3 regions of the Chromobacterium sp. ASV23 genome follow, and region 3 is predicted to be linked to each of the others. Evidence: predicted binding sites of a transcription regulator. Region 3 holds the regulator's gene; each other region holds the start of a gene.

Region 1 (5,535 bases), on a different contig from region 3:
GCCGCCAAGGGCTCAAAGTAGCTTGCCCGGAAGAAATCGCCTATCGCAGCGGCTGGATTGATGGCGAACAAGTGAAGAGACTGGCGAAGCCGCTGGAAAAAACCGGCTACGGGCGTTATCTGCTAGCCATGCTGTAACATAACATTTACTAACCCCAGAATGTCGTCGGCTAGCCAATGCTCAGCCGACAGGACTGCAATCCATGAATGTCATCGATACCGCTATTTCAGACGTAAAGATTATCGAACCCGCAGTTTTTGGCGATGAGCGCGGTTTTTTCTTTGAAAGCTTTAACCAGGAAGAATTTGAAAAGGCCATTGGTTACGCTGTCAATTTTGTACAGGACAACCACAGCCGCTCAGCTAAGGGCGTGCTGCGCGGCTTGCATTACCAGCTCGATCCGCACGCCCAAGGAAAGCTGGTGCGCGTGGTAGTCGGCGCAGTGTTTGACGTGGCCGTCGATATCCGGCCGCAATCCCCCACCTTCGGCCACTGGGTAGCTGCAGAGCTTTCCGCTGACAACAAGCGACAGATGTGGATTCCCGCCGGCTTCGCCCATGGTTTCCTGACCCTGAGCGATGATACGGAATTTCTGTACAAAACCACCGACTACTGGTTCAAAGACCTTGAACGCGCCATCGCCTGGAACGACCCAACGCTGGCGATAGACTGGCCGCTGCAACAGCCTCCGGTACTGTCACCCAAAGATCAGGAAGCACCGCTGTTTACGTCGCTCGGTGCCTAAAATCGTTTGATAAAACAAAACGGCCTGGACAGCAACGCTATCCAGGCCGTTTTCCTAATGATGCCAGCAGCGCCAGGGCTGCCGGCTCATCAGCAGCTGATTACATCATGCCGCCCATGCCACCCATGCCGCCCATGTCCGGCATGCCGCCAGCAGCCGGCTTGTCTTCCGGCAGTTCAGCGATCATGCAGTCGGTGGTCAGCATCAGACCGGCTACGGAAGCGGCGTGCTGCAGAGCGGAGCGGGTTACCTTGGCCGGATCCAACACGCCCATTTCCAGCATGTCGCCGTATTCGCCGGTAGCGGCGTTGTAACCGAAGTTGCCCTTGCCTTCCAGCACCTTGTTCACCACAACGGACGGCTCGTCGCCGGCGTTCTTGACGATCTGACGCAGCGGAGCCTCGATGGCGCGCAGTACGATCTTCACGCCCGCTTCTTGTTCGGCGTTGTCGGTCTTCAGACTGTCCAGCGAAGCGCGGGCGCGCAGCAGGGCCACGCCGCCGCCGGCAACCACGCCTTCTTCAACCGCAGCGCGGGTAGCGTGCAGCGCGTCTTCCACGCGAGCCTTCTTCTCTTTCATTTCCACTTCGGTGGCAGCGCCAACCTTGATCACGGCAACACCGCCGGCCAGCTTGGCCACGCGCTCTTGCAGCTTCTCACGGTCGTAGTCGGAAGTGGCTTCTTCGATCTGCTTGCGGATTTCACCCACGCGAGCCTGGATGGTGGCAGCTTCGCCAGCGCCATCGATGATGGTGGTGTTTTCCTTGCCCACTTCGACGCGCTTGGCTTGGCCCAGCATGTCCAGGGAAGCTTTTTCCAGGGTCAGACCCACTTCTTCGGCGATCACGGTGCCGCCAGTCAGCACAGCGATGTCTTGCAGCATGGCCTTGCGACGGTCGCCAAAGCCCGGAGCCTTGACGGCCACAACCTTCAGGATGCCGCGAATGGTGTTCACCACCAGAGTCGCCAGCGCTTCGCCTTCCACGTCTTCTGCGATGATCAGCAGCGGACGGCCGGACTTGGCCACTTGCTCCAGCACCGGCAGCAGGTCGCGAATGTTGGAGATCTTCTTGTCGAACAGCAGGATGAACGGATTGTCCAGCGCAGCGATCTGCTTGTCCTGGTTGTTGATGAAGTACGGGGACAGGTAGCCGCGGTCGAACTGCATGCCTTCCACCACATCCAGCTCGTTGTTCAGGCTCTTGCCGTCTTCGACGGTGATTACGCCTTCCTTGCCCACTTTTTCCATGGCGCTGGCGATGATTTCACCGATGTCGGAATCGGAGTTGGCGGAGATGGAGCCAACTTGAGCGATTTCCTTGGTGGTGGCGCACGGCTTGGCGATCTTGGCGATTTCGCCCACCAGGGAGATAACAGCCTTGTCGATGCCGCGCTTCAGATCCATCGGGTTCATGCCGGCGGCAACGTACTTCATGCCTTCCTGCACGATGGCTTGCGCCAGCACGGTGGCGGTGGTGGTGCCGTCGCCGGCCACGTCGGAAGTCTTGGAAGCGACTTCCTTCACCATCTGCGCGCCCATGTTCTCGAACTTGTCTTTCAGTTCGATTTCCTTGGCGACGGAGACGCCGTCCTTGGTGATGGTCGGCGCGCCGAAGGAGCGGTCCAGCACCACGTTGCGGCCTTTCGGGCCCAGGGTAACCTTGACGGCATCAGCCAGGATGTTGACGCCATTTACCATCTTGGTGCGAGCGGAATCGCCAAACTTTACGTCTTTAGCAGCCATTCTTAAATCTCCAGAATTCTGTGTTTGAAGTACGGGTAGGGTCGGAGGCTTACTCAACGATGCCCATAACGTCTTCCTCGCGCATCACGAGGACTTCTTCGCCGTCAACCTTGACGGTCTGGCCGGAATACTTGCCGAAGATGACTTTGTCGCCCTTCTTCAGCTCCAGCGGGCGGCGCTCGCCATTCTCCAGAATTTTGCCGTTACCGACGGCCAGAACCTCGCCCATGTCCGGCTTCTCAGCCGCGGCACCCGGCAGAACGATGCCGGAAGCGGTCTTTTCTTCAGCCTCGAGGCGCTTGATAACAACACGGTCGTGCAAAGGACGAATTGCCATGGATCTCTCCTATAACATTGGCTGTTGAGAGTTGAACATCAGGATGTGTTGGTTGTCAGCCGAGGACTTAGCACTCGGCAGCTACGAGTGCTAATAATAGGGACGGACATACATGGTTTCAAGAGGAAAACAAGAAAACACGATAAAACGAGAGGTACCCTAGTACGCTCACCCCTTCAACCGGTTGATGGCGAAGTGGATGCCCCGCCGCAAGTCGCCGGTCAGTATTCGGCCAAGGAGCACCGTTACCCATGCCCAGAGTATCGCTAGCGGCCTGGGTAGCTTCAGGATGGGAGCTACCCAGATATAGAACAGCGGAGAGCCGCCAAAGCGCTCGTGAAAGCGGCGGTAAGCGGCCTTGAGGTCGCCCGCGCGCGACAGCCGCTGGCGTAGCAGGTTGAAGGGATAATAAGAAATCAGCATCTTTTTGCCGAAAGCCTTGATCGCGTTTTCACTCAGTCCTTTGGGACGGAAGGAATCCAGGATTCGGAAAATACGCTCGACAAACACTTCAGAAAAATCGTACCCGCCGGAGTTGTTGCGCTTGCATGCCAGCATATAACGGCCGATGAAAGCATTATGAGGCTTAGATATGATGGCCTGAATCACGAGGTTAACTTGTACCAGATTGGTGCCACAGAACTGGTTGGCGTCGGTAGCAGCCTGCACCTCCTTATTGATGACACAGGCTGAGATGAAGCTGATCAGCGCGCCGATCTTAAAGAGATAACTGCTGGTATCACTGTAGTCGATCACTTCACCGCCACCGCCCGGGAACTCTTGCACGTAGTCTTTTTCATAGCCGTAAGACTTCATACACACCACACCGTAGTCGTTTTCTTTTAATACATTGAGCAGCTCGGCGAGCTTATCTTTCAGATAGAGATCGTCATCTCCCATGATCTGAACATATTTGCCTTTGGCCTCATTGAAACATTGAGCGATGTTGGCGTCTGAGCCGATGTCTTGCACGTTGCGTATGTAGCGTACCGCCAGCCCTTCGCGGATGGCTGCCTCAACCACTTGCGGCGTATGGTCGCTCGAGCCGTTGTCTGAAACAATGATCTCCACTAGTCCCGGAGCAACGTTGCGCATCTCTTTGACGAGATGATCGAGGTTGATCTTGAGGAAATCGGCGCGGTTATACGTAGGTATGGCGATGCTTAGTAGAAATTCGCTGGTATTCGGCATGGCAGGTGTCAATCTTTCCTTGCTTGGTAACTCTATACGGGCGTATCGGGATGATAGCGGGACTGTCAAACTCTCCAATCGCGGTTATACCTTCTCCAAAGGAAGAGGGCGACGGGAATGTTGATGAAAATATAGATGCTGTCGAGAACCGCTATCATGCCGCTCACCGAATATCGAGGAACGACGAGCAGTATGCCGGCCACTGCGATAACAGTAGTGAAAACAATGAGTAATAGGAATGGCTCTCGCTTGAAGCTTCGCAGCTGAACCGTAAGGCCACCGATGAATTGATTGGCCAGGGTATAGATGACCAAGCCGGTGAAGTCCGAAAAGCCCAGTAGTCGCTGCACAAAGCGCGCTTGCGGAAACAAGCTGATAAGTAGCAGTGCGGCACCTGCCATGACAATGAACATTGTCAGCGAGCGGAAAAAATTGCGGCGAAAAGTACGATCTAGCAAGTGCCAGTCTTTGCATGCTGCGGCTTGTGCCATGGCTGGAACACGCCGGGTCAGCCAGGACTGCGATAACAGGCTGATCGTATTGACGATTGCGAGAGACAGCCCAAGTTTGCCGGCAACGACTGCTCCTTGCATATGAAATAACAGAGGAATGTTGATCTGGGTGAGCAGATAACCGCACAGCCAGTTCAGCGCCAGCCTCCATTGCAGCGGCCAGATTTCGAGGCGCCAGTCAAACTCGGCTCGACGGTTTCGCAGCGCCGTTAGCAGCAGGTTTTTTCTTTTCAACAGCAGCCAGCTCCCAGGCAGTAGGATAGCGATGGCTGGCGCCATGACGGTGGCCCACAGTCCGCCTTGCAGAAAGAAGGTGACCCAGCAAAGCACAGAGCCGCACATGATCTGCAACAGCCTGAGGGCATATACCTTGGTGATCTGCCCACTGCCCTCAAGTATGGCTAGAAAGGGAATGGCAAGCAGGCTCAGGGCCGTGAAGCTACAGATGGCTAACCAAGGCAGTAGCCAATTCACGCCGTGCGCTGAGTGCTGGGAGCTGAAAAATAGGTAGCCGCCGGGTAACATCAATAGCCAAAATACCATCGCCATCAGGCCGTACCAGTGGAAAGCGCGCCCCGTCAGTGCTTCGCAGTACGAGGCGTTTGCGCCTTGTATCTTGTAGGTGCTGCTCCAGTGAGCATTGCTGAAGCTATGGGCGGACACCTGGATTAGCACGCTTGAAAGTCCGAGTTCGAAAAGCGTGTAGAAGGCAGCCATGCTGGTGAAACTGTAGTACCAGCCTTGCTCTTCTGCCGATAGGAAGTGAACGGCCAGCAAAGTCGTGATAAGGCCGGCGCCAGCTTGCCACAGCCGGTACGACAGGATAATGATAAGGTCGAAACTCAGGTTCATAGTAAGAAGGCGTTAGCAGCCGATCTTGGCCGAGGAGGGCTTGCTGCGCATGGCCAAACGATTGAGTTTCTCGCGTTCCGGGTCGAGTAGCCAGCCCCATTTGTTGAAATAGCGGATGGCTGATCGAATATGGATCCACATCAGTTTCTGGTCT
Region 2 (5,535 bases), on a different contig from region 3:
CCTGGCGCTGCTGGCGCTGGGCTTGATCGCCATCGTGCCGTTCGCCTCGCGCGTGCACTTTGTGCCGCTGCCGCAGTGGTTCGGCGAAATCAATGTGATCTGGCTGTTGCTGGCCGCCGGCGTGTTGCTCATGCCGTCCGGCCGATTGTTCGACGCGGTGCCGCGCGCCAGCTGGTGGTGTCTGCTGCTGGCGGCGGTGTGGGCGCTGCAGCCGCAATTCGTCCATCTATTGTTCCCCGGCATGAGCTACGTCACTGCGCTGGGTTGGTTGTCGCTGGCCTTGCTGGCCTCGGTGACGGCGTCGCTGCGCGGCGCGTTCGGCGAGCGGGAATTTGCGGTATGGCTGGCCCGCGCCATCATCGTGGGCGGGCTGGTGCAGTCGCTGATCGGCACGGCACAGGTGAGCGGGCTGGCCCCGGTGCTGGGCCTGTTCTATGACAGCTCCCACCCCACCAGCAATATCTTTGGCCATATCGGCCAGCGAAATCAGTATGCCCATTACCTGATGTGGTCGGTGGTGTCCGGCGTCTATCTGTTCGCCGTGGGCCGTCTGGGCCGCAACTGGCTGATCGCGCTGGTGCTGTGGATGTCGCTGATGCTGGCTTGGGCCGGCTCGCGTTCCATCCTGCTATATCTGGTGGCGATGTCGGCGCTGGCGGGCCTGTGGTACTGGCGCAACCGCGATGAAACGCTGGGCCGGCTGATGAAGGCGATGTGGCTGACCAGCGTGGTGATCGTCGCCGCGCAGTTCGCCTTGCCGCTGTTCAATCATTTGATCTCCCTGCTGACCCACACCGACGTGGAAAACGCTTCCGGCGTGGCGCGGCTGGCGGCCAATGGCGACGATATGGGCGCGCGCCGCTTCGCCGAAATGCACAAGGCCTGGCTGACTTTCCAGGCGCACCCGCTGTGGGGCGTGGGTTGGTCGCAATACGCTGCAGAGAGCGTGCGCTTGCAGCCGCTGCCGCAGTTCGCCGCGGCCGGCTACAACAGCGGCCTGTTCACCAACGCGCATAATCTGGTGATGCAGCTGTTGGCGGAAATGGGCGGCCCGGCCACGGCGCTGGTGGTGGGCGGCTTCCTGTGGGTGGTGCTGCCGTTCTTCCGCCGCGCGGCGACGCCGGAGGGCGTGCTGGCCTTGGCCTGCGTGGCGGTGACCTTGACCCATAGCATGCTGGAGTACCCGCTGTGGTACTTCTACTTCCTGGCGATGCTGGTGATGTTCGTCGCCATGGCGCCGCGCGACGAGAAGCTGCCGTCGCCCTGGTTGCGCTTGCCGCTCTTGGGCGCGCTGGTGTGGGTGGGTTGGCTGTCCATCACCACCACGCCGATGTTCTGGGAGCTGGTCAATCTGTATACGCCTACCGGCAACGCGCAAAAGGATGCCAAGCGCAGCGAGCGGCTGATCGAGATCATCGAAACCAAGCCCTTGTTCGCCTATCACGCCTTGTACACGCTGGACGATTATCTGCCGATCACCCGCGACAATCTGAAGCAGAAGCTGGCGCTGGAGGACAGGCTGACCGCCTTCCGCCCGTACCCGGACGTGATGCTGAAGCGCGCGCAGATGGAGATACTGGCCGGGCAGAAGGCCAAGGCGGAGCAGACGCTGCGCACCACGCTGGCATCCTTCCCCACTTACGCTGGCCAGTTCATCGAGACGCTGGGCGACGCCAACCCGGAATGGGAGCCGCTGCGCAAGATCAGCCGCGAAGCCTACGACAAGTTGCCGGCCAAGTTCCGCACCTTGCAGGAGTGATAGGCATGCGCCCGCCGGATGGCGGGCAAATAAAAAGCCGCTCGATGGTTCGAGCGGTTTTTTTTGCGCGGCGATGAGCGCGGCTTAGTTGTCCAGCACCACGCCTTCGCTCAGCGCCGTTTTCATTTTGGTCAGCGCTTTGGCTTCGATCTGGCGGATGCGTTCGGCGGATACGCCGAATTCCGCCGCCAGTTCGTGCAGCGTGGAGCCGCTGTCGTCGGCCAGCCAGCGCGCTTCGACGATGCGGCGGCTGCGCGCGTCCAGCGTGGACAGCGCGTATTCCAGGCCTTCGGACTGCAGATGATCGAAGGCGCGGCGTTCCAGCGCGCGCGTCGGCTCGCTGTGGCTGTCGGCCAGCCAGTCGATCGGCGCGTAGCTGTCGTCGTCGTCGGAATCACCGATCAGCGAGACGTCCTGGCCGTTCATGCGGATTTCCATCTCGCGCACTTCCTCGGGCTTGACGCCCAGATCGGCGGCGATGGATTTCGCTTCCTGTTCGGACAGGGCGGAGAAACCGCTCTTCATGCTGCGCAGGTTGAAGAACAGCTTGCGCTGCGGCTTGGTGGTGGCGATGCGCACCAGACGCCAGTTGCGCAGGATGAATTCGTGGATCTCGGCCTTGATCCAGTGGATGGCGAACGAGAACAGGCGCACGCCGCGGCCCGGTTCAAAGCGTTTGACCGCCTTCATCAGGCCGATATTGCCTTCCTGGATCAGATCGGCTTGCGGCAGGCCGTAGCCGGCATAGCCGCGAGCGACGGACACCACCACGCGCAGGTGCGACAGCACCATTTGCCGCGCCGCTTCCAGATCGTTTTCCAGCTGGAAACGGGTTGCGAGCTCGGTTTCCTGCTCCTGCGTCAGCATCGGCACGCTGTTGACCGCCTGGATGTATTGTTCCAGGCTGCCGCTGGTCGACGGGACGGGAAGGGCAAATGTTGTGTTCATTGCGATGGCTACCTCCTTGGGTAGTGCTATGTTAGCACTCGAGTATTGAGAGTGCTAGCAAGGAAAGGTTCCCGAGTCAATGATTTTTAACAATCGGCTCGATAGCCATTTTGTTTATTTGGGTTCGACCTTGCGCAGATGGTGGTCCGCGGCCAGACGCGCGCCCAGCATCGCCAGCAGCGCGGAGATGCCGATCAGGGCCGCCAGCTCCAGCGGCGTCAGGACGCGCAGTTCCACCCGTTCGCCGTACAGCATGGCGAATTCGCGGATCGACGGATTGGCCATCGACGACAGCCAGCACGACAGTCCCCAGGCCAGCAGGGCGGCCAGCACCCCTTGCCACAGCGCATGGTACATGAAGGGACGCCGGATAAAGCTATCCGTGGCGCCAATCAGCTTGGACACTTCGATTTCATCCTGCCGCGCCAGAATCTGCATGCGGATCGCGTTATGCGTCACCAGCACCAGCGCCAGGCCCAGCGCCGCGGCGAGGAAGGCGGTCAGCTTCTGGCCCATCTCCACCATGCCGTACAGCCGTTTGGCCCAATGGGCGTCGAACTGCGCGGTTTCCACCATCGGCAGCCCGGACAGCTCTTTTTGCAGCATTTCCATTTCGCGCGGCTCCAGCGTCTTGGGCGTCACCACGAAGGCGTCGGGCAGCGGGTTGCCTTCCAGTCCATCGGACAGGCCGGACAGGCCGTTGCGCTGCTCCAGATCTTGCAATGCCTTGCCCTTGCTGACGAAAGTGAAGCTTTTCACCTTGGGGTGGTGAGCCAGCGTGGTTTGCACGGCGGCGATGTCCGCCTCCTCGGCCGACAGCTCCATGAACAGGGTGATCTGCGGCGTGGCGGTCAGGCGGCCCACCCAATCCTGCACGCTGCTGACGGCCAGGTACAGCGACAAGGGCAGGGCCAGCGCCAAGGCCAGCATCAACAGCGTCAGCATGCTGCCGAACGGCTGGCGCAGGATTTTGATCAGCGCCAGCTTGGCGCTTTGCCAGTTCAGATAGAGAAAGTGTTTCATGCGGCGAACTGTCCTTCCCTCAGGCGGATGATGCGGCGGCCGTAGTCTTCCATCAGCGTTTCATCGTGGGCGGAGATCAGCACCGTCACGCCCACCTGGTGGAAGGACTTGAACAACTCCATGATGTCCAGCGCGTAGGCGCGGTCCAGGTTGGCGGACGGCTCGTCCGCCAGCAGGATGCTGGGGCGGTGCACCACGGCGCGGGCGATGCACAGCCGTTGCTGCTCGCCGCCGGACAGGCGGATCGGCATGGACTTTTCCTTGCTCAGCAGGCCCACCTTGTCCAGCGCGGCGCGCACGCGCTTGGCGGCGTCGCGGCGGTCAAAGCCTATGATGTCCAGCGGCAGCATCACATTGTCGAACACGCTGCGGTCGAACAGGATTTTGTGGTCCTGGAAAACCATGCCCAAATGCTGGCGCACATACGGCAGCTGGCTGCCGCGCAGCTTGGACAGGTTCTGGCCATTGACCAGCACGCCGCCGCTGGTGGCGCGCTCGATGCCGGCGATCAGCTTGAGCAGGGTGGATTTGCCGGCGCCGGAGTGGCCGGCCAGAAACACCATTTCGCCGGTTTCGATGGTGAACGACAGGTTCTTCAGGGCTTCGTTGCCACCAGGGTAACGCTTGGTGACCTGGTCGAACTGTATCATTGAGGTTTCCCGCTTGTTGGCTGAGAAAGGCGGCTGCATCCGCGGCCGCATTTATGTTATTCGAACAGCGCGTCAATGTAGTCGCGGCTATTGAACGGCCGCAGGTCGTCTATGCTCTCGCCCACGCCGATGAAACGCAGCGGAATCGGCCGCTGCTTGGCGATGGCGGCGATCACGCCACCCTTGGCCGTGCCGTCCAGTTTGGTCAGGATCAGGCCGGTCAGGCCCAGCGCATCGTCGAAGGCCTTGACCTGGTTGACCGTGTTCTGGCCGATATTGGCGTCCAGCACCAGCACCACCTCATGGGGCGCGTCCGGCAGCGCTTTCTGGATCACGCGCTTCACCTTCTTGATCTCTTCCATCAGGTGCAGCTGCGTCGGCAGGCGGCCGGCGGTGTCGGCCAGCACGATGTCGATGCCGCGTGCCATGGCGGCTTGAATCGCGTCGTAGCATACCGCGGCCGAGTCGCCGCCCTGTTGCGCGATCACCGTCACGTTGTTGCGCTCGCCCCAGGCGATCAGCTGTTCCCGCGCGGCGGCGCGGAAGGTGTCGCCTGCGGCCAGCAGCACGCTCTTGCCTTGGCTTTGATAATACTTGGCCAGCTTGCCGATGGAAGTGGTCTTGCCGGCGCCGTTGACGCCGGTCATCATGATCACGAACGGCTTCTTGCCTTCCACGTTCAGCGGCACCTGCAGCGGGCCGATCAGGTCCTGCAGCGAATCCTTCAGCGCGCCCTTCAGTTCCGATGCGTCCTTCAGGCCCTTCAGCGACACGCGCGCGCGCACATCCTTCAGTAGATGGACGGTGGCATCCATGCCCATGTCGGCAGTCAGCAGCACCGTTTCCAGGTCTTCGTACAGCTCCTCGTCGATCTTGCCGCCGCCGAACAGGCCGGCCAGCTGCTTGCCCAGCTTGTCGCGGGTTTTGGACAGGCCGGCTTTCAGGCGTTCGGTCCAGCTCATTTTCTTCAGCGGCACGGCTTCCTCCGCCGGCTGGGACGGGGCGCTGACTGCTACCTCTTCGGCTGCCGGGGCGGCAGTCTCGACGGGGGCGGGCGCTGCGACGGCCGGCGCCGGCGTTTCCGCCGCGGGCTGCGGGATGGCGGGCGCTACGTCTTCGATAGCGGCCGTTGGCTGGGCCGGGGTCTCGATTTGC
Region 3 (5,535 bases):
CGCGGCGTGGGTAGTCGAAACCGATGGTGGACAGCGAATCCACCAGCCGGAAGCTGCCGGTGTTGCGGCCGTAATGGGTCTCCACGCCGAGGATGGCGACGATCACCTCCGGCGCCACGCCGTATTGGCGCTCGGCGCGCGCCAGCGCGTCGGCATTGGCCTGCCAGAAGGCCACGCCGTCGGCGATCAGCCTCTCGTTGACGGTGGTGGCGCGGAATTGGTACCACGGCCGCGAGGTGGACGGCTTGTCCAGAATGCGGATGATATTCGGCTTCAGTTCGACATTGGCGAACACCGCCTCCAGCTCGGGGCGGTTGAACTGGCCGCTGGCCACTTGCTCGTCGATATAGCGCTGCACATCGGGGCGGGCGAGGAAGTCGGCGTCGGCGAAAGCCGGGGCGGCGGAAAACGCCAGCGCGGCCAGGGCAGCCGCGGCGGCTAGTTTCTGCATGATTTTCATGGTGTATTGTTTTCCAGTTGGATATCCCAAATTCCGGGCGCAGGCGCCAAGCTCACTCACGGAACGACAACGCGTTGCTGACCAGCCGCGCGGTGATGTCGACAATCGGAATGACGCGTTCGTAAGCCATGCGGGTGGGGCCGACCACGCCCAGCGTGCCGACCACCTGGCCGTTGATGCAATACGGCGCGGTGACCACCGAGCATTCGTCCAGCGTCACCACGCCAGACTCCTCGCCGATGAAAATGTTCACCCCGCTCGCCTCCCGGCCCTGCGCCAGCAGCTTCAGCAACTCGGTCTTGCGCTCGAACACGCCGAACAGCTCGCGCAAACGCGACAGGTCGTCGGACAGGTCATGCACCTGCAGCAGGCGCGAGCCGCCGGTCACCACCACGTCCTCGCCGCTTTGCGCCAGCGTCTGACGCCCCAGCATCACCGCGGCGGACATCAATTCGGCGATATCGCCCTGCAGCTGCTTGAGCTCGCTCTCCACCCGCTGCGCGACGGCGCTCAGCCCCTGGCCGGCGTAATGCTGGTTGATGAAATTGCCGGCCTCGATCAGCTCGCTCGGCGTGTAGTCGCGCTCGGTCACCAGCAAATGGTTCTGCACATCGCCGTCCAGCGTCACCAGTATCATCAGCACCCGCCGTTCGGACAGGCGCAGAAATTCGATCTGACGAAAAGCGACATCGCTGCGCTGCGGCGTCAGCACCACGCCGGCAAAGCTGGTCAATTCGGACAGCAGGGACGAGGCGGCCTGAGCGATGCGCTGCGGGCTGTCCGGCTGCAGATTATGCTCCAGTTCCTGCAGCGACACCTGGTCCAGCGGACGGATGGTCAGCAGGCGGTCCACGAACAGCCGGTAGCCGCGCGCGGTGGGCACCCGCCCGGCCGAGGTATGCGGCGAGGCGATCAGGCCCATGCCTTCCAGATCGGCCAGCACATTGCGCACGGTGGCCGAAGACAGTTCCACGCCGGGCAGCAGCGACAGGGCCTTGGAGGCCACAGGCTGACCGTCGGCGATGTAGCGCTCGATCAGCGCTTTCAGCAGATGTTGGGCGCGTTCGTTCATCATGTCTCCCATTGTACACATCCTGAACCGCGCCAAAAGGGGGCGGCGCGCGGGTTTACGACTATGGCACGCGCCGGATGGCCGGCAAGCTGCTGTTAGCCCTCTGGTTTTCTGCGATAATCGCCCCATTATTGGTCCGACCTACCCCATTTGGAGACAGCATGGCATCCGAAGACAAGAGCAAGGCGCTGGCCGCGGCCCTGGCCCAGATTGAAAAGCAGTTCGGCAAGGGCTCGATCATGCGCATGAGCGACAACCAGATCAACGAAAACCTGCAGGTGGTCTCCACCGGTTCGCTGAGCCTGGACCTGGCGCTGGGCGTCGGCGGCCTGCCGCGCGGCCGCGTGGTGGAAATCTACGGCCCGGAATCGTCCGGTAAAACCACCCTGTGTCTGCAAGTCGTGGCCGAAGCGCAAAAGCTGGGCGGCACCTGCGCCTACATCGACGCGGAAAACGCGCTGGACCCGATTTACGCGCAGAAGCTGGGCGTAAACGTGGAAGACCTGCTGATCTCGCAGCCGGACACCGGCGAACAGGCCCTGGAAATCTGCGACATGCTGGTGCGTTCCAGCGGCGTGGACGTGATCGTGGTGGACTCGGTGGCCGCGCTGGTGCCGAAGGCGGAAATCGAAGGCGAAATGGGCGACAGCCACGTCGGCCTGCAAGCCCGACTGATGAGCCAGGCCCTGCGCAAGCTGACCGGCAACATCAAGCGCACCAACACCCTGGTGATCTTCATCAACCAGATCCGCATGAAGATCGGCGTGATGTTCGGCAACCCGGAAACCACCACCGGCGGCAACGCGCTGAAGTTCTACGCCTCCGTGCGTCTGGACATCCGCCGCACCGGCGGCATCAAGAAGGGCGAGGAAGTGATCGGCAACGACACCCGCGTCAAAGTGGTGAAGAACAAGGTCTCGCCGCCGTTCCGCCAGGCTGATTTCGAAATCCTGTACGGCGAAGGCATTTCGCGCGCAGGCGAAATCATCGAGCTGGGCGTCAAGCACGGCTTCATCGACAAGTCCGGCGCCTGGTACGCCTACAACGGCCAGAAGATCGGCCAGGGCAAGGACAATACCCGCGAGTGGCTGAAGGCCAACCCGGCCATCGCCGAAGAAATCGAGCGCAAGATCCGCGAAGCGGTGGGCGTGAAGGTGGAAATCACCGAAGGCCAGGCCGACGAAGAAGAATTCGTCGACGACGCCCTCGACGCTTGATGGCCTCAAGCGGCAAAAGCCTGAAGGCGCGGGCCGCCGATCTGCTGTCGCGCCGGGAGTATTCCCGGCGCGAGCTGGTCCGGCGGCTCGCGCCTTTTGCCGAAAGCATGGAACAGCTGGAAGCCGTGCTGGACGAGCTGGCGGCCGCCAACTGGCAGTCGGACAGCCGCTTCGCCCAGCAATTCGCCGCCAGCAAGGGCGGCAAGTTCGGCAGCCGCCGGCTGTCGCAGGAAATGCGCCAACGCGGCGTGGACGATGACACCATACGCCAGGCCCTGGCCGGTCAGGACGATCTGGCCAGCGCGCGCGAACAGTGGCGCAAGAAATTCGGCCGCCCGCCGGCCGACGCCGCGGAAAAAGCCAAACAGTACCGTTTTCTGGCGCAACGCGGCTTCCCGACGGATGTGATCCGCCAGGTGATCGCCGGCGCCGACGACGACTTCTACGAGGACTGAGCCATGGCCAAGCGCAGCATCGCCACCGAGATCGACATCGCCGCCGCTCCGGATCAGGTATGGCGGGTGCTGACCGACTGGCCGCGCTACCCGGAATGGAACCCGTTCATCGTCGGCCTGCACGGCCGCCGCGAAACCGGCGCCAGCCTGGTGGCCACCATTCATCCGCCCGGCGGCCGGCGCATGACCTTCCGGCCGCGGCTGATGGCGTTTGCCGCCGCGCAGCAACTGCGCTGGCGCGGCAAACTGCTGCTGCCGGGCCTGTTCGACGGCGAACACTACTTCCGGCTGGAAGCGCTGGCAGACGGCGGCACCCGCTTTCATCACGGCGAGGATTTTTCCGGCATCCTGCTGCCTCTGATCGGCGGCGCGCTGCTGGACAACGCCCGCAGCGGCTTCGTGCTGATGAACCAGGCGCTGAAACGGCGCTGCGAAGCGCTTGCCAGCCAGGCTCCAGCTTGACACAATCGACGGATTCGTCTTGGCACGGCGCCCGGACCAGATTTTGAAAATTGACCAAAAATCATGAAAACCTCTGAAATTCGCCAGAAATTCCTGGATTTCTTCGCCTCCAAAGGCCACCAGGTAGTCGCCTCCAGCAGCCTGATCCCGGGCAACGACCCGACGCTGATGTTCACCGTCGCCGGCATGGTGCAGTTCAAGGACGTGTTCCTGGGCTTTGAAAAGCGCGACTACACCCGCGCCACCACCAGCCAGAAATGCCTGCGCGCAGGCGGCAAGCACAACGACTTGGAAAACGTCGGCTACACCGCGCGCCACCACACTTTCTTCGAAATGCTGGGCAACTTCAGCTTCGGCGACTACTTCAAGCGCGACGCCATCACCTTCGCCTGGGAATTCCTCACCGGCGAACAATGGCTGGCCCTGCCGAAGGACCGTCTGATGGTGACGGTGTACGCCAGCGACGACGAAGCCTACGACATCTGGCACAAGACCGTCGGCCTGCCGGCCGACAAGATCGTCCGCATCGGCGACAACAAGGGCGCGCCGTACGCGTCCGACAACTTCTGGACCATGGGCGACACCGGCCCCTGCGGCCCGTGCACCGAAATCTTCTTTGACCACGGCGCAGACGTGGCCGGCGGCCCTCCGGGCAGCCCGGACGAAGACGGCGATCGTTTCATGGAAATCTGGAACAACGTGTTCATGCAGTTCAACCGCGACGAATCCGGCGTGCTGCACCCGCTGCCCAAGCCGTCCGTCGATACCGGCATGGGCCTGGAGCGCCTGTCCACCGTGCTGCAACACGTCAAGTCCAACTTTGAAACCGATGGCCTGGCCTGCCTGGTGCGCGCCGCCGCGCGCGAAACCGGCGTGGCCTACAGCCAGGACGTGCCGTCGCTGAAAGTCATCGCCGACCACATCCGCGCCTGTTCCTTCATGATCGCCGACGGCATCCTGCCGTCCAACGAAGGCCGCGGCTACGTGCTGCGCCGCATCGCCCGCCGCGCGATCCGCCACGGCTACAAGCTGGGCCAGAAGGGCCTGTTCTTCCATAAGATCGTGGCCGACCTGGCGGCAGAGATGGGCGACGCCTATCCGGAGCTGCGCGAGAAGCAGGCTCAGATCGAAGACGCGCTGCGCGCCGAGGAAATCAAGTTCGCCGAGACGCTGGAAAACGGCATGGCGCTGGTGGACGCCGCGCTGGAAGGCGGCAAAAAAGAGCTGGATGGCGAAACCATCTTCAAGCTGTACGACACTTTCGGCTTCCCGGTGGACCTGACCGCCGACATCTGCCGCGAACGCGGCATCCACGCCGACCTGGAAGGCTTCGAGCGCGCCATGGAAGCGCAACGCGAGCGCGGCCGCGCCGGCTCCACCTTCAAGATGACCGGCAAGCTCAGCTACAGCGGCGACGACACCTGCTTCCACGGCTACGACAAGAGCAGCGTGGAAGCCAAGGTGCTGGCGCTGTACAAGGGCACCGAGCCGGTTGAGGCGCTGTCCGCCGGCGACGAAGGCATCGTGGTGCTGGACAACACCGCCTTCTACGCCGAAGGCGGCGGCCAGGTCGGCGATGTCGGCGAAATCTCCGCCGTAGGCGGCATCGACGCGCTGTTCGACGTGGCCGACACCCAGAAGATCCAGGGCGCGGTCTTCGGCCACAAGGGCGTGCTCGCCCGCGGCGCGCTGAAGGTCGGCGACAGCGTCACCGCCACCATCGACCTGCACCAGCGTCTGGCCAGCGCCCGCAACCACTCCGCCACCCACCTGCTGCACGCGGCGCTGCGCCATGTGCTGGGCAGCCACGTGGCGCAAAAGGGTTCGCTGGTCAATCCGGAACGCACCCGTTTCGACTTCGCCCACGGC

Evidence for each region. The regulator HrcA, encoded in region 3, represses chaperone genes, less so after heat shock. The targets are predictions, from matches to a motif close to ATTAGCACTCGNNNNNNNCGAGTGCTAAT.
Region 1: groES (co-chaperone GroES) is a predicted target of HrcA. The motif match lies at 2,893-2,921, and genes of this name have one in related genera.
Region 2: rpoH (RNA polymerase sigma factor RpoH) is a predicted target of HrcA. The motif match lies at 2,738-2,766, and genes of this name have one in related genera.

The regions. Positions count from the first base shown of each region.
Region 1 is NZ_JAELTR010000041.1:30,694-36,228, forward strand. It holds gene rfbA (glucose-1-phosphate thymidylyltransferase RfbA) at 1-137, shown strand, start outside; gene rfbC (dTDP-4-dehydrorhamnose 3,5-epimerase) at 203-745, shown strand; gene groL (chaperonin GroEL) at 846-2,489, opposite strand; gene groES (co-chaperone GroES) at 2,539-2,826, opposite strand; gene JHD59_RS15745 (glycosyltransferase family 2 protein) at 2,995-4,017, opposite strand; gene JHD59_RS15750 (hypothetical protein) at 4,083-5,381, opposite strand; gene JHD59_RS15755 (glycosyltransferase family 2 protein) at 5,394-5,535, opposite strand, start outside.
Region 2 is NZ_JAELTR010000032.1:1,816-7,350, reverse strand. It holds gene JHD59_RS13570 (PglL family O-oligosaccharyltransferase) at 1-1,759, shown strand, start outside; gene rpoH (RNA polymerase sigma factor RpoH) at 1,844-2,707, opposite strand; gene ftsX (permease-like cell division protein FtsX) at 2,822-3,730, opposite strand; gene ftsE (cell division ATP-binding protein FtsE) at 3,727-4,380, opposite strand; gene ftsY (signal recognition particle-docking protein FtsY) at 4,437-5,535, opposite strand, start outside.
Region 3 is NZ_JAELTR010000022.1:1,881-7,415, forward strand. It holds gene mltB (lytic murein transglycosylase B) at 1-460, opposite strand, end outside; gene hrcA (heat-inducible transcriptional repressor HrcA) at 513-1,532, opposite strand; gene recA (recombinase RecA) at 1,694-2,749, shown strand; gene recX (recombination regulator RecX) at 2,749-3,204, shown strand; gene JHD59_RS10900 (SRPBCC domain-containing protein) at 3,208-3,666, shown strand; gene alaS (alanine--tRNA ligase) at 3,730-5,535, shown strand, end outside.